Regions from separate parts of the Paenibacillus sp. PL2-23 genome, predicted to be linked through region 2. Evidence: riboswitches for the same ligand, from Rfam matches in the RefSeq annotation. Region 2 holds a riboswitch; each other region holds the start of a gene.
What was found. Region 2 has a riboswitch for thiamine pyrophosphate ahead of AB1S56_RS06420 (acetylornithine deacetylase). Riboswitches for the same ligand answer to the same signal wherever they lie in the genome.

Region 1 (9,885 bases), 1.8 Mb from region 2:
TAATGTTGCAAATATTTGGTTGCAACACCATTGAAGCGGTCCATCCATTTCTTCAAACGACTATGATAGCTGTTTACGTTTTGGATGTGGTAAACGCCCTTCACCCGTTGTTTCCCATCGGACTTGAATCGGTAATGAGCTAAGCCTTTTGCATTCGCATAAGAGCTAAATGCCCGCCAAGCATCCGTACAAAGCACGTTCGAATCGGATAAATAACTGCCAATCGCCTCATCTAATTTCGTTGTCTGAATGCGACCACGTCCAAGAACGCCAGAGTAGGTCATCTTCTGACGGTCACGGGCGACAAGGACACATACTTGTTCCTTACTGATGCCACGATACTTGGCTTTGCCGCCTCGTTTGCGGGGTTTACGGTCAGCAATCTTCCGCTTGCCTTTTTCTGAGTATAGAAAGTAGGTCTCGTCCATTTCAACGATGTCCTGGAATGCTTCAGTTGGAACCTGCTTCAAGGCAGAAAGAATCTTATGTCGCCAGTAAAACAAGGTGACATGTGTGACTTCATTGTGTAATTGCTCGGCACATTTTCTGAGTGAATAGCCCTCAATCATGCATGCGATGAATCGAACCCACACGTGGGGTCTTCTGGTTCGTTGAAGAGGAGTGTTTGTGAGTTCGTTGAAGGTTTGTTGGCAGGTTTTACAACGGTAACGCTGACGTTTGACTTCTCCGCACGCGTTTTTACTAGAGGCGGGTTGCTTCGTATATAGCTGAGATTGAGCTTGATCGCATAAATGAAGACACCCGGCCCCTGATCAAAACGCAATCCATTAGGGATTATCTGAGGCTCTCTCCTAAGAACAGAAGGCGAGTAGTGATGGCGGCATTGGAGTTGGCGATCAACCATTGATGTTCAATAGATAAGCAAAAGCGGCGTCCCCATCTGAGGGAACGCCGCTTTTTAAGCTGGATGCCCTGCCTAATACGAGCTTCTGGTCCCCAGGGGAGCCCGATTACGTCTTCGTCCTGTTGAAGTATTGCTCGTTAAAGACGATGCTGGGGTGATCCGGGTTGTAGCTGCGGGCTTTGCGGTGATGCTCCATCGCTTTGGCGCGGTCGCCCATTCGGTCGTAGCAAACCGTCAGCTGCAGATGGGGGAGCCAGGTCCAAGCGGCGTTGTCCGTGGCGCTCATCAGGTGGACCGGCTTCTCGAGCCGCGTCGCTTGTGTGAACCAGTAGGCAGCTTGCTGGTAACGCTTCTGCTCCAGCAGGGCGGCGCCAAGCTGGCAGCAAAATTCGGCTCGCGGGATATCGTAGCTCAGCGTGCGAAGCAGCGACGCGATCTGGCGGTCGGATTGCCCAAGCCGCCCGTAGCAATCTGCTTGCTTCATACAGGCGCCAATCTCGTCCTCCACCCAGCCGCGGCCGGATGCCAGAAATTTGTCATACCACGAGGCGGCTTCCTCCAGGCGAGAATGATCGCGAAGCTCATTGGCGAAATAATATTGATCCCGCGGTGTGAACGTTTCTCCGGCCTCCAGCCGCTTCAAATAAATGCGGAGGTTGCGGTCGGTATGCTGCCGCTCCTTGCGATGGGTGACGGCAACGTCGCTATGATGGATGCGCCCCGAGACGGCCAAATATTCGTGGACGGGACCGTGCCAGCGAAAGCCCGCGCTGCGGCGCACCAGGCGATTCCTGCGCAGGCTGTAGACAGGATTGCCGGCAGAGTCGAAGCTCAGATGATAGCTCATTGTAATACTGTCATACGGAAGCTTCTGCGATTTAAGTGTCAGCAGGCGCCGCAAATCCGCTTCCTCCAGCACGTCGTCCGCGTCGAGCCACAGGATGAAGGTCTGCGTCGCCTGCTCGAAAGCGTAATTGCGCGCGGCGGCAAAGTCGTCAATCCATTCGAAGTCGTAGATAACGGCGCCGAAGGAAGACGCAATTTCCTTGGTCCGGTCGGTGGAGCCGGTGTCGACGATGACGATCTCGTCCACCGCTTCCTTCACGGATGCCAGACAGCGTCCCAGGCTGTCCTCTTCATTGCGCACGATCATGCACAAGCTGATGCTGTTCATGCGGCCCATTCCCTCCCGTTTCGCTTAGTCCGTACATCATATTGGAGTCCCGCCTTGTTGGTGAAGGCTGAAGCTATACATAAAGAAAGCCATAATGAGCCAATATAGAAGCAACATGGAAATAGAGGGTGCGTTATGAGCGAAACCAAACAAGGGGCAAAAACGCCGCTCAGCGCGTCGCTTCAAGCGAACGTGCATGCCGTGAACGCAAGGTTCGGGAGCAGCAGCGATCTGGTTATTCGATTATTCCGCAGCGACGCAGCCCCCGAGAGGGAGATTGCTCTGCTTTATATTGACGGTCTCGTCGAGACCGCAACCATTAACGAAAGCATCATCGCGCCGATGATGACGATGGAGCTGCCCGCGTATGCGGAGGAGCGGGGCGATCGGCTGCTCACGTCCATGCGAGCCTGCGTCGTCTCGATCAGCTCGGTTAAGGAAACGTCGACGATGGAGGAAGCGCTGCAATATATGGCGGATGGCCATTGTCTCTTGCTGGCGGATGGCGGCGTAACGGCGCTGCTGGCCGATGTGAATGGCGGCCAGCAGCGCGCCGTCACCATTCCACAGACGCAGACGGTGATCCGGGGACCGCAGCATGGCTTTGTCGAGGATGTGCATACGAATGTCAGCCTCGTTCGGCGCATTATCCGGTCGTCTAATCTGCATGTGCAGACGCACAAGATTGGGGAGCAGACCCATTCCAATGTATCGGTTCTATATTTGAATGGGGTAGCGGATCCGGCCGTAGTGAAGGAAGTGTACAGGAGGCTGGCCGCCATCGATATCGACGGCGTGCTGGAGAGCGGATATATTGAGGAGTTTATACAGGATGAATCGTTTACGATGTTTCCTACGCTGATGAACACGGAGAGGCCGGATACGGTCGCGGCTTCGATTCTGGAGGGCAAGGTGGCCATTCTCGTCGACGGCTCTCCCATCGCGTTGATTGCGCCCACAACGTTCTTCAGCTTCTTCGACTCGCCGGAGGATTATTATCAGCGCTTCGACATCGCGACGTTCATCCGGACAATCCGTTATGTCGCTTATCTCATCTCGATGATCTTCCCGTCTCTCTATATCGCCATTACGACATTCCATCAAGAGATGCTGCCCACGACGCTGCTCATCAGCCTTGCGGCGCAGAGGGAAGGAGTGCCATTCCCCGGTCTGGTGGAAGCCCTGCTGATGGAGATGACCTTCGAGGTGCTTCGCGAGGCGGGGCTGCGCATGCCGCGGGCAATTGGTCCAGCCATCTCGATCGTGGGCGCGCTCGTGCTGGGGCAATCGGCTGTGCAAGCGGGCATCGTGTCCGCCGGCATGGTTATCGTAGTATCCTTTACGGCGATTTCGAATTTCGTGATGCCGGAATCCAGCATGGCGGCAACGTCGAGGATTCTTCGGTTCGGCATTATGATCATGGCGGGCATGCTCGGATTTCTGGGCATTTATGTATCGGTGCTGTTCATCATCGTACACCTGACGTCGCTGCGTTCGTTCGGGGTGCCGTATATGTCCCCGTTCGCCCCTTCACCGAATAAATGGGTAATGCTGAAGGGGATATTTGTCCGCAAGCCTTGGTGGTCGATCGTGCTGCGGCCCATGGACACGAATCTTCGCAATCCGCGGCGGCAGGGCAGTGCCAAGCGCCCGCCCGCGCAGCGGCATTCCGGCAAATAGAGGGGGCAACCGCGATGCGAATGCTCAGATTCATGATATGCGCCTTGCTCCTGCTGGTTCAGACGGGCTGCTGGAATCGCGTGGAGCTGAATGATATAGCGATTATCTCGGCCACGGGTGTCGACTGGCATAACGGCAAGTGGACGTTGTCCTATCAGATCGTCATTCCCAAAGCGATCTCCAGCCAGACGGGGGAGAGCGGGACTGCTGCAGTCAATGTGTTCTCGACAACCGGTGAGAACTTCCGATACGCCATCAGCAAAGCGAGCGAGGAGACGAGCCGCAGGCTCTATTTCTCCCACAATCAATCTATTGTGATCGGGCAGGAAGCGGCGCGCAAGGGACTGGGTCCCTTGCTGGAGGCGTACCTGAGAAATCACGATTCCAGAGAAACCGTAAGCGTCTTCCTGTCCAAAGGCAGCGCCAGGCGCATGCTGGAGCAGCTGATCCCGCTGGAGCAAATACCGGGGGCGGCGATCCAGCGGATGATAGCGAATCAGGAGCTGGGAAGCTCCTCGTTCCGCCAGATGACAGCTCACGACGTGTTGATGGAGCTGCTTGGCAGCACGCAGGCAACCAGCATTCCGGGACTTGTCATCGCCGGTCCAGGGGAAGGCACTGATAACGCGGGCATGATGGGGGGGACGACCACGCAGACGAAGGTGCGGCTAAGCGAGCTTGGACTTATCCAGGGAGACAAGCTCGTCGGCTGGCTGGATGATGACCAGAGCAGAGGCACTATGTGGCTGACCGATCATATCGACAAAACCACCGTATCGTTCTCCTGCTCCGATGAAGGGAAGGGCAAGGAAACCTCGTCCGCCAGAATATTGACCGCCTCCACCAGGCTGAAGCCGGAGCCGAGGAACGGCAAGTGGCTCATACGTGCAGACGTCGAGGCAACAGGGATACTCATGGAATACAACTGCCCCGGAGATCTGAGCAAGCCGGCAGAGGTAGAGAAGCTGGAGCGCCGGATTGAGAATGAGATCAAAGCGACGATGCTGGACGGCTGGGAGGCCGTTCGCAAGCAGGGCGTCGACGTGACCGGCTTCGGCACGCTCATTTACCGAAGCTATCCGAAGCAATGGAAGGAAATAAGCGGAAGCTGGCGGGACGTATTCCCTCAGACAGAGGTTGAAGCAACGGTCAAGATGAAGCTGAATTCCACAGGCATGAGCGGTAATAATTTCAAGGATGCGCAGAAGAAAGCAGGGAGCTGACGACGCTTGCGGCCGCGGGGAGGAGGGGAAACATGCAGCAAATAGGCAAAAGCCAGCTGGCCATTCTCATCATGTTGTTTATGATTGGCAGCACGCCGCTATTCGAGCTGGGCATTAAGGCCAAGCAGGATTCGTGGATTGCGATGACCGTTGCGGCGACAGTGGGACTGATTCTGCTGGTCTTGTATATCCGGCTGCAGAAGCGGGCTCCCAGTGTCGGGATCGCGGATTTGTACAAGTTCCACTTCGGCCGATATATTGGCGGAGCCGTGGGAGTGATTCAAGCCATGTGGTTCGCGTATGAATCCATGCGGAACGTGCGCGACTTCGGTGAGCTGACAACGATGGCGCTGCTCGGATTTACGCCGAAATGGATCATTATGCTTATTATATTGCTTGTCAGCGCGTATACGGCGAGCAAGGGCGTCGAGGTATTCGTGCGAGTCGTCCAGCTGCTCCTGCCTGTAGTCGTCATCAGCTACGGATTGCTTATTTTGCTCGTATTCTCCAGCGGTCTGGTGAAGCTTGGGCGGCTCCTGCCGATGATGGAGAACGGTCCCATGCCGATTGTGCAGGCGGTGTTCCCGGATTTGCTCTCGTTCCCCTTCGGACAGATGGTCGTTATGCTGGTGTTCTGGAGTCTGGTCAAGGAGAAGAACCTGATAGGGCCCGCATCGTATAAAGCCTATCTGATCGTATCCGCGTTTCTAGTCGGGATGAATATGCTCATTATGTGTGTGCTGGGACCCCAGCTGTCCGCGCTGACGGCGCTGCCTCTGCTGCAGGTCGTGCAGCTTGTGCGGCTGGCGAACTTCCTGGAGCGGCTTGATATTATTGTAACCTTGCTCCTGTACACCGGCTTATATGTCAAAATAACAACGCTGTTCATCGCCTCCATCTTAACGGTTAACGCGGTAACGGGCATTTCGCAGCGCAGCCTGGTATTCCCGATTGGGGCGTTCATCTATGGCATGAGCTTCCTGGAGCCTAACAATACGTACCACATCTGGATCGGGCTCGACATTACCCTTAAGATTGTGCCCCTGTTCCAGATTGTGCTTCCACTCGCGATGCTTGTTGTTGGCATTCGAAAGCGGTATCGCGCGGAGGCGGCCGAAGGGCTGAGAAGCCTGCAGGCGGAAAAATAAGGCTGGCATTCTGGTCGCAGTCTGCTATAATGGAAACGTTATTGACGAGAATTGCATATTCCGGGGAGCTGGAGGAGCCGGCTGAGAGGGAATGCCACACATTCCGACCCGTATAACCTGATCCGGATAATGCCGGCGTAGGAATCGAAGCTTAGCTTAGCAGCTTGAGACAGCCGACAACACGACGTCTTCCGTATCCGGGGGGCGTTTTTTTTCGTATGAACGGAGAGCCGTCAATGGCACCAACAACTGAACAGACAGGGAGAGGGATGCAGCATGGGAAGCCATACAAAAGGAAAATGGGGTCGTGCGCTGACGACGCTTGCGCTTGCAATGGCAATCGCCGGATGCGGCGGAAATAACGGGAACGAGGGGGCGGCCAGCAAGGAAGGGAATCATTCGGCGGACAAGCCTCTGGAGAAAGTGAAGGTTGTGCTGGACTGGACGCCCAATACGAATCATACGGGCCTGTATGTTGCTCGGGACAAAGGCTTCTTTGAGGAGCAGGGGCTTGAGGTCGAGATTATACAGCCAGGGCAAGAGGGGGCCGACGCGATGGTTGCCGCAGGCAATGCGGAATTCGGCGTCAGCTATCAGGAATCGGTGACGATGGCGCGTATTGCGGAGGTGCCGCTGGTGTCGATCGCGGCGGTCATTCAGCATAATACGTCGGGCTTCGCTTCACCAAAGGAGAAGGGCATCGATTCGCCCAAGAAGTTCGAGGGCATGCGTTATGGCGGCTGGGGCGCTCCGGTGGAGGAAGCGGTCATCGATGCGCTCATGCGCGAGGACGGCGGAGATGTCGGCAAGGTCGACATCATGAGCATAGGCGACAGCGATTTCTTCGCGGCTGTGAAGCGGGATATCGATTTCGCCTGGATCTATTATGCCTGGACGGGTGTAGAGGCGGAGCTGCGCGGGGAAGAGCTGAACATGGTCTACCTCACGGATTACAGCGAGAAGCTGGATTATTATACGCCTGTGCTCGTCACGAGCGAGAAGCTGATCGCCGACAGTCCGGAGCTGGTGAAGGCATTCACGGCGGGCGCTGCCGCAGGCTATCAGTATGCGATTGACCAGCCGGAGGAAGCGGCGGATATACTGATCGCGGCGGAGCCCGATCTGAATCCGGAGCTGGTGAAGGCGAGCCAGAAGTGGCTAAGCCCTCGCTACCAGGACGACGCGGCGCGCTGGGGTGAGCAGAAGCTGAGCGTGTGGGACAGCTACGCGGACTGGATGTTCGAGCGCGGGCTTCTGGAGAAGGAGCTGGACGCGGAGCAAGCGTTCACGAACGAGTTTTTGCCGGAATAACGGCTAACATCAAGCAGAAAGCAGGGATCGTATGGCTAACGCGCTGGTCAGCATTCAGATATTGCCAAGCACGCCGGGGGGAGCCAGTGTGCTTCCTTACGTGGATCGCGCAATCGACATCATAAAGGCATCGGGCGTTCCTTACCGCGTCGCTCCGCTGGAGACGACGATGGAAGGGGAGCTGGCCGAGCTCCTGGCGGTGGTGCAGCGGATGAACGAAGCGATGGCGGAGATGGGCTGCGCCTCCGTCATTTCGCAGATCAAAATTTATTATAACCCGGAGAGCGGCGCCTCGATGGACCGGCTGCTTGAGAAATATCCCGATGGGCAATAAAACGGCGGGCTGGTCCCGCATATGGCCGCCCCTCGTTGTGCTGGCCGCCGTGCTTGGCGTATGGCAAGCGGCGGTCTCCTTCTCCCTGGTGGAGGAGTGGATTGTGCCGTCGCCGGCCGGTGTCGCGCAGGAGGTGCTGAAGCCGAATGTGTGGCCGAGGTTGATTGAGCATGCAGCCGCGACGATTGGACTGGCATTTATCGGCTTTGCGGGGGGATCGGCGGCGGGCTTCGGGCTCGCCGCTTTGCTGCATTTGCTGCCGGGCGCGCGCAGAGGCGTCTATCCGCTGCTTATCCTGTCGCAGAATGTGCCCATCGTCATCCTTGCCCCGATCATGACGATGCTGTTCGGCTACGGCATGCTGCCGAAGGCGCTGCTTGTGATGCTGGTCTGCTTCTTCCCTGTCAGCGTCGCTATGCTGGGCGGCCTGTCCGGGACGGACGAGGGCTTGCGGCGATATATGCAAATGATCGGCAGCGGGAAGTGGACGCTGTTCTGGAGGCTGGAGCTGCCGGGCGCTGCGCTGGGATTGTTCTCAGGGCTGAAGATCGCAGCCTCCTACAGCGTGCTGAGCGCCTCGTTCGCGGAGATGCTGTCGCCGAAGCTGGGCCTTGGGGGCTACATGGTGCTGTCTACCCGGGGATTTATGCCGGAGCGGGCATTCGCTGCCGCCATTCTGATCATCGTGGTCAGCCTGGCGCTGTTCGGGCTGGTCGCGCTGGCGGAGAAGCTGGTGATCCGCTGGCGGCCGGCGAAGGAAGAGGTGAAGCCGAATGCTTGAGGTGCGGAACGTAAGCAAGACATTTGCAGATAAACGCGGTGAGCAGGAGGTGCTGCACCATGTGTCGCTTCGCGTCGCGGAAGGCGAATTTGTCTCCATCATCGGTCCTTCGGGCAGCGGCAAGACGACGCTGTTCAGCATCATCGGGGGACTTGCGAGACCATCGTCCGGCGAAGTGCATATCGGCGGCAGAGAAACGACGGGCGAGACCGGCCATGTGGCGTATATGCCTCAGCAGGCGTCGCTGCTCCCATGGCGAACCGTCATAGGCAATATTGAGCTGTCTCTCTCGGTCGCGGGCGTGTCGAGGAAGGAGGCGCGAGCGCGTGCTGGGGAATGGCTGAGACGCATCGGCCTCGACTCTTACGCCGACGCGTATCCCCATGTGTTATCGGGCGGGATGAGGCAGCGCGTGTCGTTCTTGAGAGCGCTGCTGTCGCCTCAGCCCCTCATGCTGCTCGACGAGCCGTTCGGCGCGCTGGACGCGCTTACCCGGGGACAGATGCAGAAGTGGCTACTCTCGTTGTGGGAGCAGAATAGGAGGTCGGTGTTGCTGGTTACGCACAGCATCGAAGAGGCGCTGTATTTGTCCGATCGCATACTGGTGCTGTCCTCGTCTCCGGCAGAGATCGTGGATGAGATAGCTGTTCCGTTCGAGCGTCCGCGCCGGGAGGAGCTGTGGGAGGACGCGCGGTTCATGGAGCTGAGGGGAAGGCTGTTACGGCGTTTGCAAGGGGCGGAGGGAGAGGAGTCGCGGCATGACTGACAGGCTAAGCTATATCGATGCGCATATTCATGCCGAGCTGTATGAGGATGCGGAGCAGGAGCGGCTGCTTGAAGCGGCGTTCCGCGAAGGCGTACAGGCGGTGGTCGCCGTCTCGATGCACTTGGCGTCCTGCAAGCGGACCGCAGCGCTAGCAGCTCGTTACCCGGGCCAGGTACTGCCGGCATACGGCTTTCATCCCGAGCAGGAGCCGCCTTCGGAGGAGGAGCGAGAGAGGCTGTTGGCTTGGATACGCCATAGACATGCTTCGGGAGAGCCGTTCGCGATTGGAGAGGTTGGGCTGCCCTATTATATGCGGACGGAGCGGCAGGCGAAGGGAGAGGCGTTCGATGAAGCGCGTCATCTGAAGCTGCTGGAGGCTTTCGTGAGGCTGGCTGCGGAGCTGAATCGTCCCATCGTGCTCCATGCCGTATATGAGGACGCGGATAAGGCCTGTGAGCTGCTGTGCAAGCATGGCGTAAAGCGGGCGCACTTTCATTGGTTCAAGGGAAGCGCCGAGACGACAAGCCGAATGGCGCAAGCGGGCTATTTCATCTCCGTTACGCCGGACATCGTATACGAGGAGGAAATTGCCGAGCTGGCGCG
Region 2 (9,885 bases):
TATCCAGCATTCTGAACACCCTGATCCAGCAGGCCAATCTCGCGGCTGCGGGCGCCACAGCCACCTATACAGTCAGTATGGAATCCATCTCAACCGCCGCGGATGATGTGCAATATGAGGATTTCCTGCTGACGGGCATGATCGGCTTGGCTGTTGCGCAGGGCGGCCTGTTCGGCATGGTCGAGATCGTTGACATGCGCAAGCGGGGCCTTCTGAAGCGACTTCGGATGACCCCTGCCAGGATGGGGCTATTCGGCCTCGCCAGTATGATCGTAAGACTGATGCTTGGCGTTATTCAGATCTTCTGCCTTACGCTCGTCGGCGTATTCGCTTTTGGCGCAACGCTGCATGTCAACCTATTCAGTCTGCTCATTGCGTTTATTGTTGGCGCATTAGCGTTCAGCGCGATGGGATATCTGTTCTCCTCCTTCAGCAAGACGATGGAGGCTTACATGGGCATGGCGAATATCGCCAGTATGCTGATGATGTTCCTGAGCGGCGTGTTTTTTCCCGTCAATACATTGCCAGACTGGCTCCAAATCGTACCTCAGCTTCTCCCCCTTACCTACTTTGTTGACGGAATGCGGGACGGCTTGATCTACGCAAACGGCGTTTTGTCGGGCAGCTTCTGGATGGGCGTTGCCATCATGAGCACTTGGGGCATCGTCAGCTACCTGATTGGGTCGATAGTCTACAAATCCAAATCAAATGCGGCAACGAGGTAAGTCCATTTGCTGCAAAAAAAGAAACGGCATTCCGAATCGCTTAACGCGAGTGGAATGCCGTTTTTTCCAAGGGTCAAACCTTCATTTCCGAATGCTGCAGCTGCGATTTCTCCACTTGAATGGTAGTATGCTGGATTTGGAACGTTTCCTCGATTCGCTTCACCGCCTCCTGCAGCACCTTCTGGCTGCTTGCGCTGTCCTCGATGAGTAGATGACAGGATAGGGAATCCAGTCCTGACGTAATGGTCCATATGTGCAAATCGTGTACATCCTTGACGCCCTCAATTGCGAGCAGCGCTTCATTCACCTTGGCGGTATCAATTGTAACAGGCGTGCCCTCCATCAGAATATGAATCGTCGAGCGTATCACTCCCCATGCGCTCTTCAGAATAAGCAGTGCGACAACAACGCTTATGATAGGATCGGCAATGTACCAATTGAAAGCTAGCATAAGCAGCCCTGCAGCAATCGCCCCAACCGAGCCTAAGGCATCGCCCAAAATATGCAAATACGCGCTTCGCACGTTCAGATTGCCATGCACATCGCCTTTGCGCATCAGCACCCACGCGCTGATTAGATTAGCCAACAGACCGATTGACGCAATAAGCATCATGGTGCCGCTGGCCACCTCAGGGGGATGCTGAAACCTCTCGATCGCTTCCGCTATAATGAAGCCCGCGATAACGAATAACGTGACGCCGTTCAGCAGCGCCGCCAATATTTCGAACCGATAATAGCCGTACGTCTTGTTCGGCGAAGCCGGCTTCGCCGCGAACCACATGGCTACGAGGCTCAGCGCAAGCGCCCCCGCGTCGCTCAGCATATGGCCGGAGTCGGACAGCAGCGCCAGCGAGCCGGTCACCAGACCTCCAATACATTCAAGAAACATAATGCCTGAGGTGATGAGAAGCGCGATCGTCAGCCCCGCCTTGTTGTTCGGCCCGTGATGATGATGGCCGAGGTGGCCATGATGGTGGCCGTGGTCATGGCTGTGCGCGCCATTGTGACTGTGCCCGTCCCCGTGACAGTGTGCGTGTGTATGGCTATGAGTCTGCTCACGGCTATGTGTCTGTTCCTGACTATGTGAGTGATTGCAGCTATCGCCTTGGGCGTGTGTATGAGTGTTTACAGAATCGTTATGATGGCTCACGACTATCCCTCCTTGCCGTCAGCTTGCATGCTGACCAGCCATTGCTAATATATGAATACATGCTCATATGTATTATATAATTGCTTCACCAATCCCGCAACCACTTTTTACTAATCCCCTAAACCGTGTGAATCATACGTTTCGCGTTGAAATATAAGCCCAGTATAGAGAAAACTTATACTTTCTGGTAATTTGAAAAAAACCCGCATCTCTGCGGGTTCAAATCGTTATACCTCCAATACCCCATCATGGCGAATGCTCGACACCGGCGCTCTCTCATCCGCCATATCGCCGGCCGCAGCGCGCAGCTTCTTGCGTCCTCGCCATCTCATAAGCGCCAGCGCTCCGCGAATGTATTCGTCCAAGATCATCGCGGCATAAATACCGGCCAGCCCCCAGCCAAGCCCGATTCCGAACCAATACGAGACACCGGTTGCGACGATTGACAGTGAGCCGAGCGAAATCCACATCGTAAATCTGGTGTCGCCTACAGCGTTCAGGGCGTTTTGAATCGCCATATTAAGCATTTTGCCCGGCTGCAGCAGTATATTAAGTCCCAGCAGCGACACGCCGAATGCGATAATCGCCTCATCCTCCGTGAGCAGCCCAAGCACCGGCTTGCCGATCGCATAGATAACGACCGCGTTCACGAATACGAGGCCAAGCCCTATGCCCAGCGCGCGGAACGACGTCCGATACGCCTCCTTCATTCGCCCCGCCCCGAACAGGAGGGCAATCTGGATTTGCAGCGCCAACGCAATGGAATAGCCAAGCATGAAGCAGAACGACTCCAGCGTATTCATATAGGTTCGCGCCGCAAGCTCCGCCGCACCAATCATTGCAATGTACGTATAGATAGCCAGCTGCGAGAATACCCAACAGGACATATTGACGCCGAGCGGCCACCCAATCCGGATAATTTCACCGAACAAACCACGGTCGAACAGCGCCAAGTCGCGAATTCGAATAGGACGGGCGAAGGTATGCAGGAACATAAATAAGAGCACCAGCACCGCGAGCAGCCGGCAAATGACGGTGGACAATGCAACGCCCAGCAAGCCCCATTCGGGAAATCCCCACGCTCCGAAAATAAAGGCGTAGTTCAACGCCACATGCACCACGTTCATGCCAATCGCGATGTACATCGGTCCCTTCGTATTGCCGGTGTTGCGGATGGCTGTACTGAGCGCCGACATCATGGCGACCAGCACCATGCCCCCTCCCACGATGGAGACATATGTTTCCGCAAGCGGCAGCAGCTCCTCCGGCAGCTGCAGCCATGCCGAGATCTGGCGGGGGAACAAATAAAGCAAGACACTAATGGCAAGTCCGATACCGCCGCTTACAGTTAAGGACATAATGCCAAGCGTACGGGCATCCTCGGCTTTGCCCGCCCCCAGCTTCTGTGCAATCAGAATGCCCGCTCCGCTCGCCACCGTCACGAACAACGTCATCATCGCTGAAAACAACTGATTTGAAAAACCGACGACGGCAACCGCGTCGTCCGAAATGCGGCTGACCATCAGCGTGTCCGCCGCTCCAAGCAGAAACTGCAGAAACAGCTCAATGAAGATTGGCCAGGCGAGCGCCCACAGGGTCAGTTTTTTGACGTTATCCTTCATGCTCCCCATCCTCCAGCGCGAATCGCTAAGCCCGGCGGAGGGCTCTTCTTCGCTCCATTTCATATTGAATTTTGAACACTCCCGCCACCTAAGAGGTGGAGGATTCTTGGGTTGTTGCTCCTCACGGAGCAAAGTCGTAGCGATATTTCCTTTCAAAATATCGTACACCAAGCGATCCCTGCGGTTCCCACAGTTCCTATTTTGTTCATTACTGGGCCATGGCCTTTATGTTTTGTGCCGCATTCCAATCTCGGTCATGTGGTGTTTGGCAGGATGAACATGTCCATTCCCGCACGCTCAAATCTCTCACTTCTGCTTGCTTGTTCCCACAGATGTGACAGGTTTGACTCGTTGGCGCAAAAACCGGTGTTTCTTTGACCGTTCGGCCATACCACTTGGCTTTATAATGCAGTTGTCGGCTCATTTCGCCCCAGGAAGCATCTGCTATGTGTTTGGCGAGGTGTTGTTGTTTCATCATGTTAGCAATGCGTAAGTCCTCGAGACAGATCGTTTGGTTTTCACGGATCCATTTCGTCGTCTGCTTATGCATCGCGTCTAATCGGCTATTTCGAATCCTTTCATGGATGAGGGCGACTTTTCTTTTCGCTTTAGACCAGTTACTTCCGCCTTGTTTCCTTCTTGCAAGGATGCGCTGCCATTTCGTGAGCAGCCGTTCATATCGCAATGTATATCTTGGATTATCCATTGCAGGACCTTCCGAAGGCACGGCAAGATACTTGATACCCACGTCAATGCCAAGTATGCTGTCCGTTAAAGGAAGAGGCTGGATGTCAACCTCGCATACCAACGATACAAACCATTTGCCGCTTGGGGCTAGTCGTACGGTAGCGGATAGGATCCGGCCTTCGATCTCCCTTGACTTGGCATAGGGTACCCAGCCTAGCTTGGGAAGTTGCAGACGGTTTCCCTTCACGGCAATGTTCCCGTTCGTATATCGCGTCGTATAGCTTTGTACGGGATGCTTTCGACTCTTGAAGCGAGGTCGTTCATTTTGCTTGTTGAAGTGGCGCTGATATCCGTCAGCCAAGTTTCGCACAGCTGACTGCAGGGCAATGCTATCCACTTCTTTCAACCAAGACCACTCGCGCTTCATGTCAGGAAGCTGAGATGCACAGGCGTTATAAGACAAACCTTTGCCTGTAGCCTGATAGATCTGACTCCATTTTGATAGGAGGTGGTTGAACACAAAACGGCAGCAACCCAACGTTTTGCGCAGTTGCATGATTTGTACATGACTAGGATAGATCCGAAATTTGAAGGCTTTATGCTGGAGCATCGTCTGATTCGTCACCTCGCTGCAAAAGAGATGAATGTTAACTCATTCCAATTATAGCACAAATGTTCGTGTCTATCCATGAGCAAAATTCCCGATTCATCCCCTGCCTACACTCTCACTTCGTTAGTAAGGTAGCTTAGATGCAGGGGTATTCTCGATGTCTATGATAAATGGTATACTGAAAAGGATGGTTCAAATTTTCAACCGAAACTTTCATTATTCCAACCTGACGTGGAGGGATTGTAACTGAGCCTAATTGAGCTGACTGTTCCACCGCTGCCTCACTACATTATAGGCGGACACACCGTCATGCCTCCGGGACGACGGCATCCCAGCCGGAGAGCAATTGGCGTATTTGATCTCATTGTTGTCATGAAGGGCTGCTTGTATATGGGGGAAGAGGATCGTCATTACGAGGTGCGCGCGGGGCATATGCTCATTCTGAGGCCCGACGCGGAGCATTATCCCACTCAAGCATGTGAAGAGGATACCGAATATTATTGGGCGCACTTCCGCACTCTTGGCGAATGGTCCTATGCGGATTTCCCCCTGACGCCGGCCAGACTCAGCGATTCGGCGGAGCCGATCCCCGCGGCTGAGCAGTTCGCCCCGCGCACATTCGTGAAGCGTCTGCCCCAATTCGCCAAGGCTGCCAGCCTTGCCTTGCTGGAGAGCAAGCTTCCGCAATTGGCGCAGATGAGCATCAACGACCATATCCACGGCGTGCGCTGGAAGCAGCAGCTCGTGTTCCAGGAGGTGATCGACCTGCTCTCCGCCTCCGTCGAAGCCCGTTCACCAACGCCGGCGCTCGCTTGTGCGGAGAGGGCCGCTTCTTACCTGCGGCAGCACTACCGAGAAAACATTACAGCACAATCGCTGGGGGAGAGCATCAACTTCCACCCCGTCTACATCGCCCGCTGCATGAAGCAGGAATTCGGCTGCTCGCCGTTCGACTATCTGCTGCGGTTCCGCATCCAGCAAGCCAAGCTGCTTCTGCTGCAGACGGACTTGTCCGTCTCGCGCGTAGCTGAGGAGGTCGGCTTCAACCAAGCGGCTTACTTCGCGACCTGCTTTTCCCGATTTGAGGGGCTCTCTCCTCGCGAGTACCGCCAGCGGTTTTCCCTTAGTTAAGCCGAGGAAGTGAGGCAGCAGCTTTGGAATGGAAATGCTCACATTACAAAGTTGGCCACAAATGCGATAATGAGCTGCAGAACCTGCAGTTAATTTGAAGCATAATAAGCATTTTCAGGAAATTAACTGCACAACTGCATGTAGAGGATGAGTGGATCAGTCGAGGAGGTTTCCATTAGTTTCACTGCGTGAGTCACCATTTCTGCCAACGCGCCAAAAAAAGCCATCGCCCAGCCTCTATTAGAAGCGCTAAGCGATGGCGTGCGGCCGTTTCTGCAGTTATTCATGTCTCAGGTGCTGAAGCGTGAGGACGATAAGCTGCTCGACGTGGTCGTCGTCCAGTGAATAATAGACGGTTTTGCCGACCTTGCGCCGTTTCACGATTCTCATGTTGCGAAGCAGCCTCAGCTGGTGGGAGATCGCCGACTGCCCCATCTCCAGCACCTCGGTCAGATCATGCACGCACAGCTCCGACTGCAGCAGGGCGTGCAGAATCCGTATGCGCGTGGGGTCTCCCAGCGCCTTGAACAGATCCGCAAGCTCCACGGCTGTATGGTCGTCCACCAGCTTGTCCTTTACGCTGCCAATATCCGCTTCCGTACCGCCGCACGGATCATCACAAGCCGCTGACCGCGTGCCGTTCTCCGTAATCGTCATGACCCATCCCACCAAACCTATCATCGTTAAAGCTCATTATAGCATATTACTCCAAAATGTTATTGCCATTTTCCCGTTACCTGGTTTATAGTGGTGACAGCTAATTAAATATCGTACGGGGGCTGGATGAAGTCTGGCTGAGATTGGGAACTGGTTTCCCTGACCGTTAATCTGAACCAGGTAATGCTGGCGTAGAGAACAAGTCGAATTGAAGCCATTCGTTTATTCTCGAATGGTTTTTTCTATGTCCGGCGCTGTCCTGGTCATCGATCTAGGAGGTGCATGAGGAATTATGCAGCAACAAGCTTCGCAGCAGCTCATTCAACAACTGCAGGCGCTCGCCGAATCCCGTCAAGACGAATTATTCGCCTTGCTGGAGCGGCTGGTCGCCTTCCCCACAGTAAGTCCACCCGCCCGCAACACCGCGGAGGCTCAGCAATATGTAGAGTCCCAGCTCGCGGCATGCGGGTTCGAAACCTCACTCTGGGAGGTCTATCCCGGCGATCCTAATGTAACGGCTGTCAAGTGCGGCTCCCACAGCGCCCAATACAACAGCCTGCTGCTTAACGGCCATATTGACGTTGCCGAGGTCGGCGATCCCTCCGGTTGGAAGCGTGATCCCTTCACGCTGTCTCTGGAGGATGGCCGCCTATACGGCAGAGGCGTATCCGATATGAAGGGCGGACTTGCCGCTCTCTTATTCGTTCTTGGACTGCTGCGGGAGCAAGAGGTCGAGCTCCGTGGAGACCTGCTCTTCCAGTCCGTTATTGGTGAGGAAGCCGGCGAAGCCGGCACTCGGGCTTGCATGGAAAGAGGCTGTGAGGCCGACTTCGCGATTGTGGCCGACACAAGCTCCCTTGCGATTCAGGGGCAGGGCGGCGTTATTACCGGCTGGATTACGATTCAAAGCCCGGAGACGTTCCACGACGGCATGCGCGCCAAGCTCATCCATGCAGGCGGCGGCGTCCAGGGAGCCAGCGCCATCGAGAAGATGATGAAGCTTATTAACGGACTGCAGGAGCTGGAGAGGCATTGGGCCGTGACAAAGTCTTACCCCGGCTTCCCAGCAGGCTCCAACACGATTAACCCCGCCGTCATTGAAGGGGGACGGCATGCCGCCTTTATCGCGGATCGCTGCGCGTTATGGATCACGGTTCACTTCTACCCCGATGAGGATTTCGAAGAGGTTACCCAAGAGATTGAGGACCATCTGCTGCGAGTAGCAGATGGAGACCCATGGCTCCGCAGCCATCCGCCAAGCTTCCGTTGGGGCGGACGCTCCATGCTGGAGGAACGCGGCGAGATATTCCCGTCGCTCGCGCTGGACCGTCATGCGGCAGGCTTGCAGGGGCTCGCCCGCAGCCATGAGGCGCTGGTCGGCGCCGCCCCGGAGATCGGCATGAGCCCTACCGTCACCGATGCCGGATGGATCGCCCGAGCGGGCATTCCAACCGTCATCTACGGTCCCGGCGAGCTGCGCCAAGCCCATGCCGTTAATGAAAGCGCAAGTATGGAGGAGCTTGTCCGGTACGCGCAAGTGATGCTGGCTTTTATTGTGGAGTGGTGTAATACGCCGAAGCCGTCCTCGCCTCAACCAAGCTACTCACAAGAAAGGATGGGATTGTCATGACCTTATTCAGCGAGCGGCTCTATCAAGCCAGCAAGCCGATCTGGGATCGCAGCCACGCGCACCCGTTCCTGACCGAGCTTAGGAATGGTTCGTTAAGCGCTGACCGATTCATCTATTACTTGAAGCAAGATTACGTATACCTCATTGACTATGCCAAGCTGTTCGCGCTTGCAAGCGTCAAATCCCCTGATTTGGAGACGATGCACAAATTCGCGGAGCTGTACCATTCCACTCTGCATGTCGAGATGGAGCTTCACCGCCAATACGCCGAGCGGTTCGGAGTCACCAGGGAGGAGCTGGAGGGGACCAAGGCTGCGCCGACAACCATCACCTACACCAAATACATGCTGGATGTGGCTGCGAGCGGCTCGCTTGCCCAGGTTTTGGCCGCTCTGCTGCCCTGCATGTGGAGCTATCGCGAGATTGGCGTCGCGCTGGCGGCCATTCCAGAAGCGCTGGAGCATCCGCTGTTCCGGGAATGGATTCTGATGTACAGCTCGGAGGAGTTCGGACAGCTGACCGACTGGTGCATCGGACAGATGAACAAGCTGGCCGACGGTCTGCCTGAGCGTGAGCTGGCGCTGCTGGAGGAGCATTTCCTGACGACCTCCCGGCTGGAATATCTGTTCTGGGATATGGCATACCGGCTTGAGGAGTGGCCGGTGTGAGCCACAACGGCCTAGCGCCATGGAAGAAACCTGCCGCGTTAGCCGTGAACGGCCTCGTCTTCCGTTACCCCGGTGATGAGCGGCCGCTGTTCGAGGGATTAAGCTTCGAGCTTCAGGAGAGAGAGTTCGTCAGCCTGCTGGCTGCGAGCGGTCTGGGCAAAACAACGCTGTTCCGTCTCATCTCCGGTCTCCTCCCTGCCGAGCAAGGCTCCATTGGCTTCGGCGCAGAGAGGTTGGACATCGCCGAAGCGGTCAGGCAAGGGAGAATCGGCTACATGCCGCAGCGTGACGGACTGATGCCCTGGCGTACCGTACTGGATAACGCTGCGATCGGACTTGAGCTCAGAGGCGTGGCGCGCCGAGAAGCGCGGCGCAAGGTGCTGGAGCTGCTGCCGGGCATGGGACTTGGCGGGACGGAACGCAAATATCCGCATGAGTTGTCCGGGGGCATGCGCCAGCGCGTATCGTTCCTCCGCTCCCTGCTGGGAGGGGGCGAGCTGCTGCTGCTGGACGAACCGTTTGGTGCGCTGGATGCCATGACGCGCTCCTCCATGCAGGAGTGGCTCTTGCAAACCTGGGAGCAGCATCGCAAGACGGTCTTATTTATTACTCATGATGTGGATGAAGCGCTGCTGCTGTCGGATCGGGTGCTCGTCGCCTCACATGCGCCGGTGGTTTCCTTCCGCGAGCTTCACGTTCCGCTGCCGCGCCCTCGTCATTCATCGCTGGTGCTGGACCCGGCCTTCATCGAGCTCAAGCGGCAGCTGCTTCACTTGTATGAGCAGCGGGATCCGCTTAGCCCGCCCGCCAAGGAGGCGGTGACGCGATGATGATGAAGAAGCTGCTTCCGGCGGCTCGCGCGAATGGACCGCTTCTGCTGTTCGCCGCGCTGCTTGCCGGCTTGTGGGAGCTTGGCCCTCCGCTGGCAGGCATCCCGCATTATGTGATACCTAGACTGTCCGATGTGCTCGCCGCCATCTGGGAGGATCGTCAGCCGCTGCTGCG
Region 3 (9,885 bases), 670 kb from region 2:
ATCCTGCGTAATCCTCATGCTGCAAAACTTCGGACCGCACATGGAGCAGAAATGCGCCGACTTGGCCGCCTCCGCCGGCAGTGTTTCGTCATGGTAAGCCATCGCCCGCTCGGGATCCAGCGACAGATGGAATTGATCGCGCCAGCGGAACTCGAAGCGAGCCTTGGACAAGGCGTCGTCTCTCTCCTTCGCTCGGGGATGCCCCTTCGCCAGATCCGCCGCATGCGCCGCTATCTTGTATGTGATCACGCCCTCCTTCACATCCTCCTTATTCGGCAACCCCAGATGCTCCTTAGGGGTCACATAACAGAGCATCGCCGTTCCGAACCAGCCGATCATCGCCGCGCCAATCGCGGAAGTAATATGATCATAGCCCGGAGCAATGTCCGTGGTCAGCGGGCCCAGCGTATAGAATGGCGCCTCGTCGCATACTTCCAGCTGACGTGTCATGTTCTCCTGAATCAGATGCATCGGCACATGTCCCGGACCTTCGATCATGACCTGCACATCATGCTTCCAAGCGATTTTGGTCAGCTCTCCCAGCGTCTCCAGCTCCGCGAACTGCGCCTCATCATTGGCGTCCGCGATGGAGCCGGGACGAAGGCCGTCGCCGAGCGAGAATGACACGTCATATTGCTTCATAATGAGGCAGATCTCCTCGAAATGGGTATACAGGAAATTTTCCTTATGATGCGCAAGGCACCAAGCAGCCATTATGGAACCGCCCCTGGAGACGATGCCCGTCACGCGCGCCGCCGTTAGCGGAATGTACCGCAGCAGCACACCGGCATGAATGGTAAAATAATCAACCCCCTGTTCCGCCTGCTCAATCAGCGTATCGCGGAACACCTCCCAGCTCAGATCCTCCGCTTTGCCGTTCACCTTCTCCAGCGCCTGATAGATCGGTACAGTGCCTACGGGCACCGGTGAATTGCGCACGATCCACTCCCGCGTCGTATGAATGTTTTTGCCCGTGGACAAGTCCATAATCGTGTCGGCTCCCCAGCGAGTCGCCCATGTCATCTTCTCTACCTCCTCCTCGATGGAGGAGGCAACCGCGGAGTTGCCAATATTGGCGTTAATCTTCACATGAAACCCTCTGCCGATAATCATAGGCTCGCATTCAGGGTGATTGATGTTCGCCGGTATGATCGCTCGTCCCCTGGCTACTTCATCCCTGACAAATTCGGGCGACATGCCCTCCCTTATCGCAATAAACTCCATCTCCGGCGTAATGATGCCCTGCCGCGCGTAATGAAGCTGGGTGACGTTACCCCCCTTTTTGGCGCGCAGCGGCCGGCTGTTCACGTTCGGGAAAAGCTCCGCCCCTCTCTCACGGGCTCTCTCGGCGGTCGTAAAGCCGTTATCCTCAGGCTTCACCTCCCGGCCCTCATACGCTTCCACGTCTCCGCGTTCCATAATCCAGCCTTCCCTAAGCTTCGGCAGACCTGCGCGAACATCGGCGACATAAGAGGGGTCGGTATAGGGACCGCTGGAATCATATACGAGGATAGGCTCATTCGGCTTCTCCTGCCCATCCCTGCCCGTACTAGGGCTCAGCTCAATCTCCCTTACAGGCACTTGAATGCAGGGCTTCGAGCCTTGCACGTACTTCTTGCGGCTTCCTGAGATTGGTGTTGTTTGCATAACAAAAAAACCTCCTAAAATGGAATTGGAATTCCACCTGGAGGCATACTCAGACCTATAAGAAAGTTTCAGCTTGGCAAGAAGGCTCACCCATGCAGACTATACTAACGGCAAGGCATACCGCCAGCCGCTAGCTGCGACGAGCCTGCGCGTCACCGATGGAACGATAACAACGGCTTGCGCTCGCAAAGCTGTATTCCCACTTTCCTACGCTGGCATGACCCAGATCAGGTTCAAAGGGACCAAAGCAATCGCTTTATCTCAGCCTTTCGGCGCCCCTAGTGGATTTCCTTGTTACAATATACGATTGTCTGGCAGCTATTGTCAACCTGTCATACAACTTTTTATGTGAACGATACCGTGCCAGCCTATAGCTTGATCTTCTGCTGGAACAATCCCGCCTGTCTGGCCGCCATATAAATAATGACGATGAGCGGTCCGATAAATACGCCGATGACGCCCACCAGCTTGAAGCCCACGTATAGGCTGATAAGGGCCGACAAAGCCCCGATTCCAACAGAATCCCCCAATATTTTGGGCTCAACGATACGGCGGAATACGGTAATGAACAGGAACAGAATAACGAGTCCGATGCCTGTATATACATCACCTGTCAGAATCAGATAAGCCGCCCAAGGCACCAGCACCGACCCCGTGCCCAGTATCGGCATAATGTCCACGATAATAATGAGCAGGGCAATCGCCATGGGATATTTGATATCCAGGATAAGCAAGCCCGCAAGGGAAATTACGTAGGTCATGGCGCTTAAAATAATCTGCGAGCGAAGGAAGCCGAATATGGATCGGCGCAAGTTATTCAGCATCTGATCCACCTGCGGACGAGACGATTCATCGAACAATGACAGCACCGAGGCCTTCATCGTATGGAGGCTGAAGCTGAACATATAGACAGCGACCAGGAACACGATAAAAAAGATGAAGACGCCAGGGAGCGAAGAGGCGAACGACACGACAGAGCTTGACAGCTTGCCCACCATTGTCGTGATGGTGCCGGTGAGCTTCAGGAGGTAGCCCTCCAGTGTCTCGATAGCGTCAGGCGGAAGATTCTGGTACAAGCCCCGAGCATCCACCAGGAGCTGGTCGACGATTTCGCTTGCGTTTTCAAAATATTGCGGAACCTTCTGCAGGTACGCGATCAGCTCGGCCACTATTTTGATGCCTAGCAGCACAATTAAGCCTATAAGCAGAACGGTGAACAGCGTGCTGGATATAATAGCCGCGACGAGCCTGTTCAGCTTGAAGCGCCTCATTAGCATACCGTTCAGAGGCTCCAGGAAGATGGCCACGACAAGGGCCAGCAGGAACGGAGCTCCAACTGTGAATGACAGATAAATCAACAGCAGGCCAACGGCAATCATCACGATCGTGCGAATGGACATGCGGTTTCCCTCCTCTCCCAGATTCTATTCTAATTTCGCGCTGCGCATGAGAAAATTCTCTTCCTTGTAATACATATCTTTGACCAGCAGATTGGGACCGCAGCACGATGCCGCCGGGCAATGGCAATTAACGCTTTGGGCCAGCGGATGCTCCAGCCAGCGATTGAACAGCTCGTCCAGACTGGAGTCCGCAATGTTGCCGAACGCCGGCACATCAGAGAAATCCGTTACGAATACGTCGCCCGTGAACAAGTTGACATTCAGCCGGTTGCGTCCGTCGGGATCATTCCTCACTGTCACATTGCGCTCTTGCGAAAGCCTCTTAAGCAGCGCCCGCTCCTCCGCATTGTCGCTGCACTGGTAGAACGGAAGTGTGCCGAAGAGCATCCAAACCTCTTGATCTCGAGTATCCAGCAGCGTCTTGACGGCTTCGCTCATCTGCTCTCTTGAAATGACGGGCAGATCCTTGGCGAAGGAGCTCGGATACATGGGATGCACCTCGTGCCGCTGACAGCCCATGTCGACAATTAACTGATGGATTTGGTCAATCTTGTTGTATGTGCGGTAATTAATCATGGATTCTGCAGACACCAGGACACCTGCGTCGCTGAGCCGGCGAGCGTTGTCGATCATACGATTGTACAGCTTGGTGGCCGCTTCCAGCGAGACGCTGTGTCCCGACTTCGCAAAGCCGATTTCGTGGAAGTCCTTCGCGCTCGTATAGTTGAAGGAGATATGCATAACATCTAGATACGGAGCCAGCTGCTCATATCTTGAATAAGGCAGCGTCACATTGGAATTAATCTGAGAACGGATGCCCCTGCTTCTTGCATACTGCAGGAGCGGCACCATATATTCGCTTACCGTGCGGCCAGAGAACGTTGGCTCGCCTCCCGTTATACTGATCGTCTCCAGACATTCCACCTCATCCAGTCGTCTCAGCATGTCAGCAAGCGGAAGCTTGTCCGGCTCAGCCAGCACTAGCGTGTCTCCGACCGCACAATGCTCGCATCGCATATTGCATAGATTCGTGACCGTCATCTCAACACTGGTCAAACGGTGCTGCCCGTATTGGCGAAGGGAACGAATAGGGTCCCAGGGGTCATTGTCCGGCGAAAGCGGGGTTAAGGCAGAATGAAAGCTATGATTCCTTGCGTTTAATACGTTCATGATTCAGCACCTGACTTCATATTCTCGTAATTGCGTATTCTTTTATTGTAATGTCCGCGACAGCAGGAAGCAAATGAAGTATGCGCAGGCCAGCAATAGAAAAAGGAGCCGCTTGGCCCCTTATATGCCCGCAACCAGCGGCTCCGAATACTCCTCTTCATTCACGCCGACAATCATCGCCGTCAGCTGCGTGGACAGGTCGATTTCGTATGGCGATTTCAGCTCTTCTCCAGCCTCATTGTATAGGACTCGCACGGTTGGACGATGCGGATACGTGTTGTTCAAGCCGGCGACAATACCTCGCTCGCCGCTCTGCAGCCTGACGTTGATGCCGATGGGATAGATCGCCACCTTGTCCCGGAACAGCTGCAGCATGCGCTGCTCGTATAAGGTGCCCGTCCCTGCGTACAGCCGCTCCACCGCTTCATGCGGCAGCATCGGCGACCGGTAGACCCGGTTCGTCGTCATCGCGTCGTAGGAGTCGACAAGCCCAACCCACTTGGCGTAGTCATGTATTTCATTGCCCTTGATGCCGCGCGGATAACCGCTGCCATCCAAGCGCTCATGATGCTGGAATGCGCAATGAGCCACAAGAAGCGGCAAATTGGGCTCATCCTTCAGCAGCTCGTAGCCGAGCTGGGCATGGCGCTTCATCAGCTCGAACTCTTCCTTGGTAAGCGCGTCCGGCTTCTGGAGCACCTGCATCGAGATTTGCGTCTTCCCGATATCATGCAGGAGAGCCCCCAGCCCAAGGGTCATCACCTCGTCTCGCGAGTAGCCGTTCGACATGCCGAGCAGCGTCGTATACACGCACACGTTCAAGGAATGCTGGAACAAATAGTGGTCCACTTGCCCCATATTCATAAGCATAATCATAGCGTCCTTATGATTGGACAGCTCGTCGATAATGGAGTTCATCATGCTGCGGAAGGGTGCGGCGATAAAGGGATAGGTAACGCCCTTCTTCATCTTGGGTCGATCCATCATCTCGCGGAAATTGGTGCGGATTTCCTTAATGGCCATCCGGAACGTTTCCTCGCTAATAATGGAAGGCACCTGCACGTCCTCCGTGCGGGAATCCTCTATGTAGACATACTGAACGCCGCATTGCTCCAGTCTGGCGATCAGCCGGGACGTAAGCTCCATGCCGTCGCCAAGAAGCACGATGCCTTCAGCGGAAAATATTTTTTTGGCTAGCTTCATGCCGGGCTCGCACTTCGCTATGGGCAGCAAACGCATTTCGGTCCATCCCCTTCATGACTTCTGTACCTTATACATCGGAGTAAACCGTATATATTGTTAATTTACGTGAAAATGCGCCCAACTGCAACCGTTTTGTGCTAAATTTCGACAGCTTGCGCCACGAAAAGTCGAACCCAGCCTTTTTGTTCATGTTCCATAAGTCCAGTTATCAGCACCGGAGCTCAAGTCGATTGTGGAATCCAGTTCTGTACTCGACAAGCCGCAATCGCATCCTCCCGCAGCAGCTCGGAGCCGATAACGTCTCGAATAAACTCTGGCAAATAGAACCTGCAGCTCTCCGTATCCGCAAGGGACTCATAGCCTACACGGAAGCTGAACATGTCAATGGTGCCAACAACGTACAGCCTTTCATCCTGCAGCGGCTCTCCGTTCGCCAGCACGCTTACAATGCGGCCCATAGGCTCCCGGCTATGGTCATAGCGGACCGTCATGCCGTCCATAGCTAACGTGCCAAGCACCTCTCCGCGGAATCCGAAACCCTTGATCGGCTTCGTCACATAATGCGCCAGAAGCGCTTGCTCCAGAGCCAAGCGAATATGTCGACCTGCAATGACAATGCGAGACGGATTAATAGGGGATGGACACAAGGCGTGCAGCTCTCCCGCTGTCACCTCTCCACCAGCCAGGCCGCCCAGCAGCTGCCCCGTATTGACCAGACCGATCTCCGCGTCCGTCCAGCGCCGCAGCCCTCTTGCCAGCAAATTAGCGAGGGGCGATTCCGCGTCCGTTCGCGCCGGGAGCGGCTCCTTGAGACGCGTAATAACTCGGCTTAACGTTCCCCTGGCCGCTTCGTTGTGAGCGCGGATGACCGCATCCGCCTCAGCCCGCTCCGGAAAGGCCCCCGTAGGCACACAGGTCGCCCGAAAGCTTGGCCTGCTCGTATCCGCATCCCAGCCGATTTCAACGCGGCCCAAATAATCGCCGAATTTGCCCGCCGCGCACACCGTCGTTGTCCCTATAACCAGAGGCTCCTCCAGCAAATGATGGGTATGCCCGCCAACAATGAGATCAATGCCGTCAATTTCCTCCGCCATCTGCCGATCGAGCGTAATGCCAAGATGGGACATAACAATCAATATATCGCATTGCCCTCGAATGGCGCTCACCTGCTCACGGATAGCGGCCAAGGGCTCCGTGGTCGTCCAGCCCAGCAATGCGTAGAATTCCGCAAAATTGGCCGTCGCGCCGACAAGACCAACCTTCAAGCCATTTTTTTCAATCAGAATATGCGGCCGCATCCAAGCCGGTCTTGCTCCTGTACTGCTTATCTTCATGTTCGCACAGACAACCGACAGCTTGGAGGTCGTGCCATAGAGCTGCTCCAGCATATCCGCGGAGCAGGTGAGCCCCTCGTTATTACCCAGTGTTATGGCCTCATATCCCGCCTCTTGGAGCAGGTCCCGGTTGACCCTTCCGCCGGTGCCCTCCGATTCCATCCGCATTCGGTCCATATGATCGCCGCAATCAACGGCAAGCACCCGATGCGCCCCCCACACCCTGCGTTCCTCCGCTATCATGGTAGATATCCGAGCCGCGTTTTCCAATCTGCTATGAATGTCATTGCTGTGCAGAAGTATAATCTCTGTATGCTGCAATGTGTGGGACATCCTTCCTGCGCGCCTCCTCAGTCTTCAGTCAATCAAGCTCGCTACCCTCCGATTTGGGACATGCGCCGATCCGTCGGCACATGGGACAGGTCTCCGTCCGCCAGCTTGGCTGCCATCTCATGATTTTCCGGCTTAATATCCATCGCTCTGGCGAACATTCTCTTCATCTCGCTTACATCGCCAAGCGCCGATTTCACATTCAACTCGTCAACCCAATACAGGCAGGGCTTCAAATTCCCATCAGCGGTCAAACGAAGTCTGTTGCAATTTTTGCAGAAATGATCACTGATAGGATGAATGAGCCCGAACGAGCCGATGCCCCCCTCCAGCTGATAATCCTCGGATGGACCATTGCCTTTCACTTGGTCTCTGCTGGAGAAGCTGTAGCCTTGCTCCTCGGCGATCTCCAGGACGCGCGACAATGGCAGATACATGCTGCGCCAATTCTCATCGGCGTGGCCGATGGGCATATATTCAATGAATCGGACATGCAGCGGCTGCTCATAGGCCATCTTCAGGAAGGAGGCAATTTCGTCTTCATTAATTCCTTTGAGCAGCACGCAGTTGAGCTTGATGGGATGGAACCCTGCTTCTGCGGCCGCCTCAATGCCCTCCATCACTCTGCGAAGCTCGCTCCGTCTCGCGATAAAAGCAAATCTCGCGGCATCCAGCGTATCCAGGCTTATATTCACTCGATTCAATCCGGCCGCCTTCAAGGCCTTCGCCTGTTTGGCCAGAAACACACCGTTTGTCGTCAGCGATATATCGTCAATGCCGGGTATGCTCGCGAGCCTTCCGATTAGCTGATCCAGATTCGGCCTGACCAGCGGCTCTCCTCCGGTTATTCTCAGCTTCTGTATGCCCAGCGCCGCACCGGCCTCTACAACCTCTACGATCTGATCGTAAGAAAGCAGGTTAGACGATTCCGTGAACGCCATTCCTTCCTCCGGCATGCAATAGACGCAGCGCAAATTGCAGCGATCCGTCACAGATATTCTCAAGTAATTATGAATGCGACCAAATCTGTCGGTCAACGCTTCCATGACTACGCCCCCTCTCGTGCTCTCGTCCCTCTCGTACCTATTAGCATAACATTTTTTCGACGATTGTGGTATTCTAGAGACACGCAAACTACTTAATCATGAAAGGTTTTATGACATGACATATGAATGGAAAATAAAGCTATTCGCAGGCCTGCAGGAGCGGCTGGGCAAGGCTGAGCTCACTCTGCAGAACGATCGAGGCCTGATGACCGTGCGCGAGTTGAAGGAGGGGCTGGCTGCAGCATTTCCGGAGCATGCCTCCCTCATTATGATATCATTCGCCGCGCGCAATCACGTTTATTCCTCAGACCAGCAGGAGCTGCGCGCCGAAGACGAGCTGGCGCTGTTGCCGCCCGTATCCGGGGGAGAGACTGAGGAGGAGGCGACAACTGAGCAGGAAGAGCGCTACGTCATCACGTCACAGCCGATCAGCGTCGAGGCTGTAACCCGTAAGGTTATTGTGAAGGAGCATGGCGCCTCCATCGCGTTTGTAGGCACCACAAGGGAGTGGACTGAAGGCCAGCGCACCGTTCATCTGGCCTATGAGGCGTATGAGCCCATGGCGCTGGCTATGATGCGTCAGATCGGCGACGAGATAGACGCGCGCTGGCCAGGCACGCTCTGCGCCATTACGCACCGAATTGGTGTAGTGGAGCTAGCAGAGACCAGTGTCGTCATCGCCGTCTCGTCGCCGCATCGCGACAGCTGCTACGACGCCAGCCGATACGCTATTGAGCGGCTCAAACAAATTGTTCCCATCTGGAAAAAGGAAATATGGGCGGACGGATCGGAATGGAAGGGCCATCAGAAGGGCCCCTGGGATCCAACAGCTTCATTAGAATAGAGCAATAGAACGGGAGGACGGCGGCAACGATGAAGGAATGGACGACAGACAGCTTGCAGGATCGATATTCACGCCAAATCCGTTTCTCCCATATTGGCCGCGACGGACAAGCACTGCTGCAGAGAGGGCGAGTCGCCATTGTCGGGATGGGCGCGCTTGGCTCCGCCATATCCCAGCATGTGGTCCGCGCCGGAGTCGGCTATGTACGCATCATTGACAGAGATGTTGTGGAATGGAGCAATCTGCAGAGGCAGATGCTCTACACAGAGCAGGACGCCTCTGCGCTGCTTCCGAAGGCCGAAGCGGCCGCAAGCAGGCTGAGAGAGATGAACAGCTCGGTCACGATTGAAGCTCACACCGCCGACCTGACCTCCTTGAACGCCGATGAGCTGCTTGGAGATGTAGGGCTCATTCTCGACGGGTCTGACAACTTCAGTGTTCGCTATCTAATGAATGATTACAGCCTGCGGTCCGGCATTCCCTGGATCTATGGCGGGGCTGTGGGCGCGTCCGGCATGACGATGACCTTCCGTCCCGGCTATACCTCTTGTTATCGCTGCTTGTTCCCGGAAGCCCCTGCTCCCGGTACAACAGACACTTGTGATACGGCTGGCATTATCTCCCCCATTATAGACATTATTGCTTCTGTTCAAGCCTCTGAAGCGCTCAAATGGCTAACAGGCAATATCGCCGCGCTGCATGGCACCTTGTTTCAGGTCGATCTGTGGAACAATTCCTGGCTTCCGCTGCAGATGGGAGAAGCTCGCCGCCCAGACTGCCCCGCATGCGGCAAGGGACAATATGACTACTTGAACGGCGGCCATTCGGAGACCATGGCCGTTGTTCTCTGCGGCAGACATTCCGTACATGTGACGCCTGCTGCTCCCGCCCATCTGGATCTGGAGCAGCTG

Region 1: linked by a shared signal. The riboswitch ahead of AB1S56_RS14360 (ABC transporter substrate-binding protein) and the one ahead of AB1S56_RS06420 (acetylornithine deacetylase) in region 2 are both predicted to bind thiamine pyrophosphate.
Region 3: linked by a shared signal. The riboswitch ahead of thiC (phosphomethylpyrimidine synthase ThiC) and the one ahead of AB1S56_RS06420 (acetylornithine deacetylase) in region 2 are both predicted to bind thiamine pyrophosphate.

Annotation. Positions count from the first base shown of each region.
Region 1 is NZ_CP162129.1:3,281,260-3,291,144, reverse strand. Features, by position in the region: partial or broken gene AB1S56_RS14385 (IS1595 family transposase) at 1-686, opposite strand, end outside; gene AB1S56_RS14380 (glycosyltransferase) at 972-2,039, opposite strand; gene AB1S56_RS14375 (spore germination protein) at 2,175-3,719, shown strand; gene AB1S56_RS14370 (Ger(x)C family spore germination protein) at 3,734-4,942, shown strand; gene AB1S56_RS14365 (endospore germination permease) at 4,975-6,090, shown strand; TPP riboswitch at 6,142-6,253, shown strand; gene AB1S56_RS14360 (ABC transporter substrate-binding protein) at 6,367-7,401, shown strand; gene AB1S56_RS14355 (MTH1187 family thiamine-binding protein) at 7,433-7,735, shown strand; gene AB1S56_RS14350 (ABC transporter permease) at 7,725-8,516, shown strand; gene AB1S56_RS14345 (ABC transporter ATP-binding protein) at 8,509-9,282, shown strand; gene AB1S56_RS14340 (TatD family hydrolase) at 9,275-9,885, shown strand, end outside.
Region 2 is NZ_CP162129.1:1,517,491-1,527,375, reverse strand. Features, by position in the region: gene AB1S56_RS06450 (ABC transporter permease) at 1-725, shown strand, start outside; gene AB1S56_RS06445 (cation diffusion facilitator family transporter) at 799-1,875, opposite strand; gene AB1S56_RS06440 (MATE family efflux transporter) at 2,103-3,497, opposite strand; gene tnpB (IS200/IS605 family element RNA-guided endonuclease TnpB) at 3,706-4,794, opposite strand; gene AB1S56_RS06430 (helix-turn-helix domain-containing protein) at 5,104-5,925, shown strand; gene AB1S56_RS06425 (metalloregulator ArsR/SmtB family transcription factor) at 6,205-6,606, opposite strand; TPP riboswitch at 6,688-6,797, shown strand; gene AB1S56_RS06420 (acetylornithine deacetylase) at 6,875-8,212, shown strand; gene tenA (thiaminase II) at 8,209-8,880, shown strand; gene AB1S56_RS06410 (ABC transporter ATP-binding protein) at 8,877-9,710, shown strand; gene AB1S56_RS06405 (ABC transporter permease) at 9,707-9,885, shown strand, end outside.
Region 3 is NZ_CP162129.1:2,186,292-2,196,176, reverse strand. Features, by position in the region: gene thiC (phosphomethylpyrimidine synthase ThiC) at 1-1,647, opposite strand, end outside; TPP riboswitch at 1,835-1,937, opposite strand; gene ytvI (sporulation integral membrane protein YtvI) at 2,016-3,047, opposite strand; gene yfkAB (radical SAM/CxCxxxxC motif protein YfkAB) at 3,072-4,217, opposite strand; gene AB1S56_RS09100 (HD-GYP domain-containing protein) at 4,338-5,456, opposite strand; gene AB1S56_RS09095 (bifunctional metallophosphatase/5'-nucleotidase) at 5,642-7,087, opposite strand; gene moaA (GTP 3',8-cyclase MoaA) at 7,129-8,130, opposite strand; gene AB1S56_RS09085 (molybdenum cofactor biosynthesis protein MoaE) at 8,246-8,974, shown strand; gene AB1S56_RS09080 (ThiF family adenylyltransferase) at 9,004-9,885, shown strand, end outside.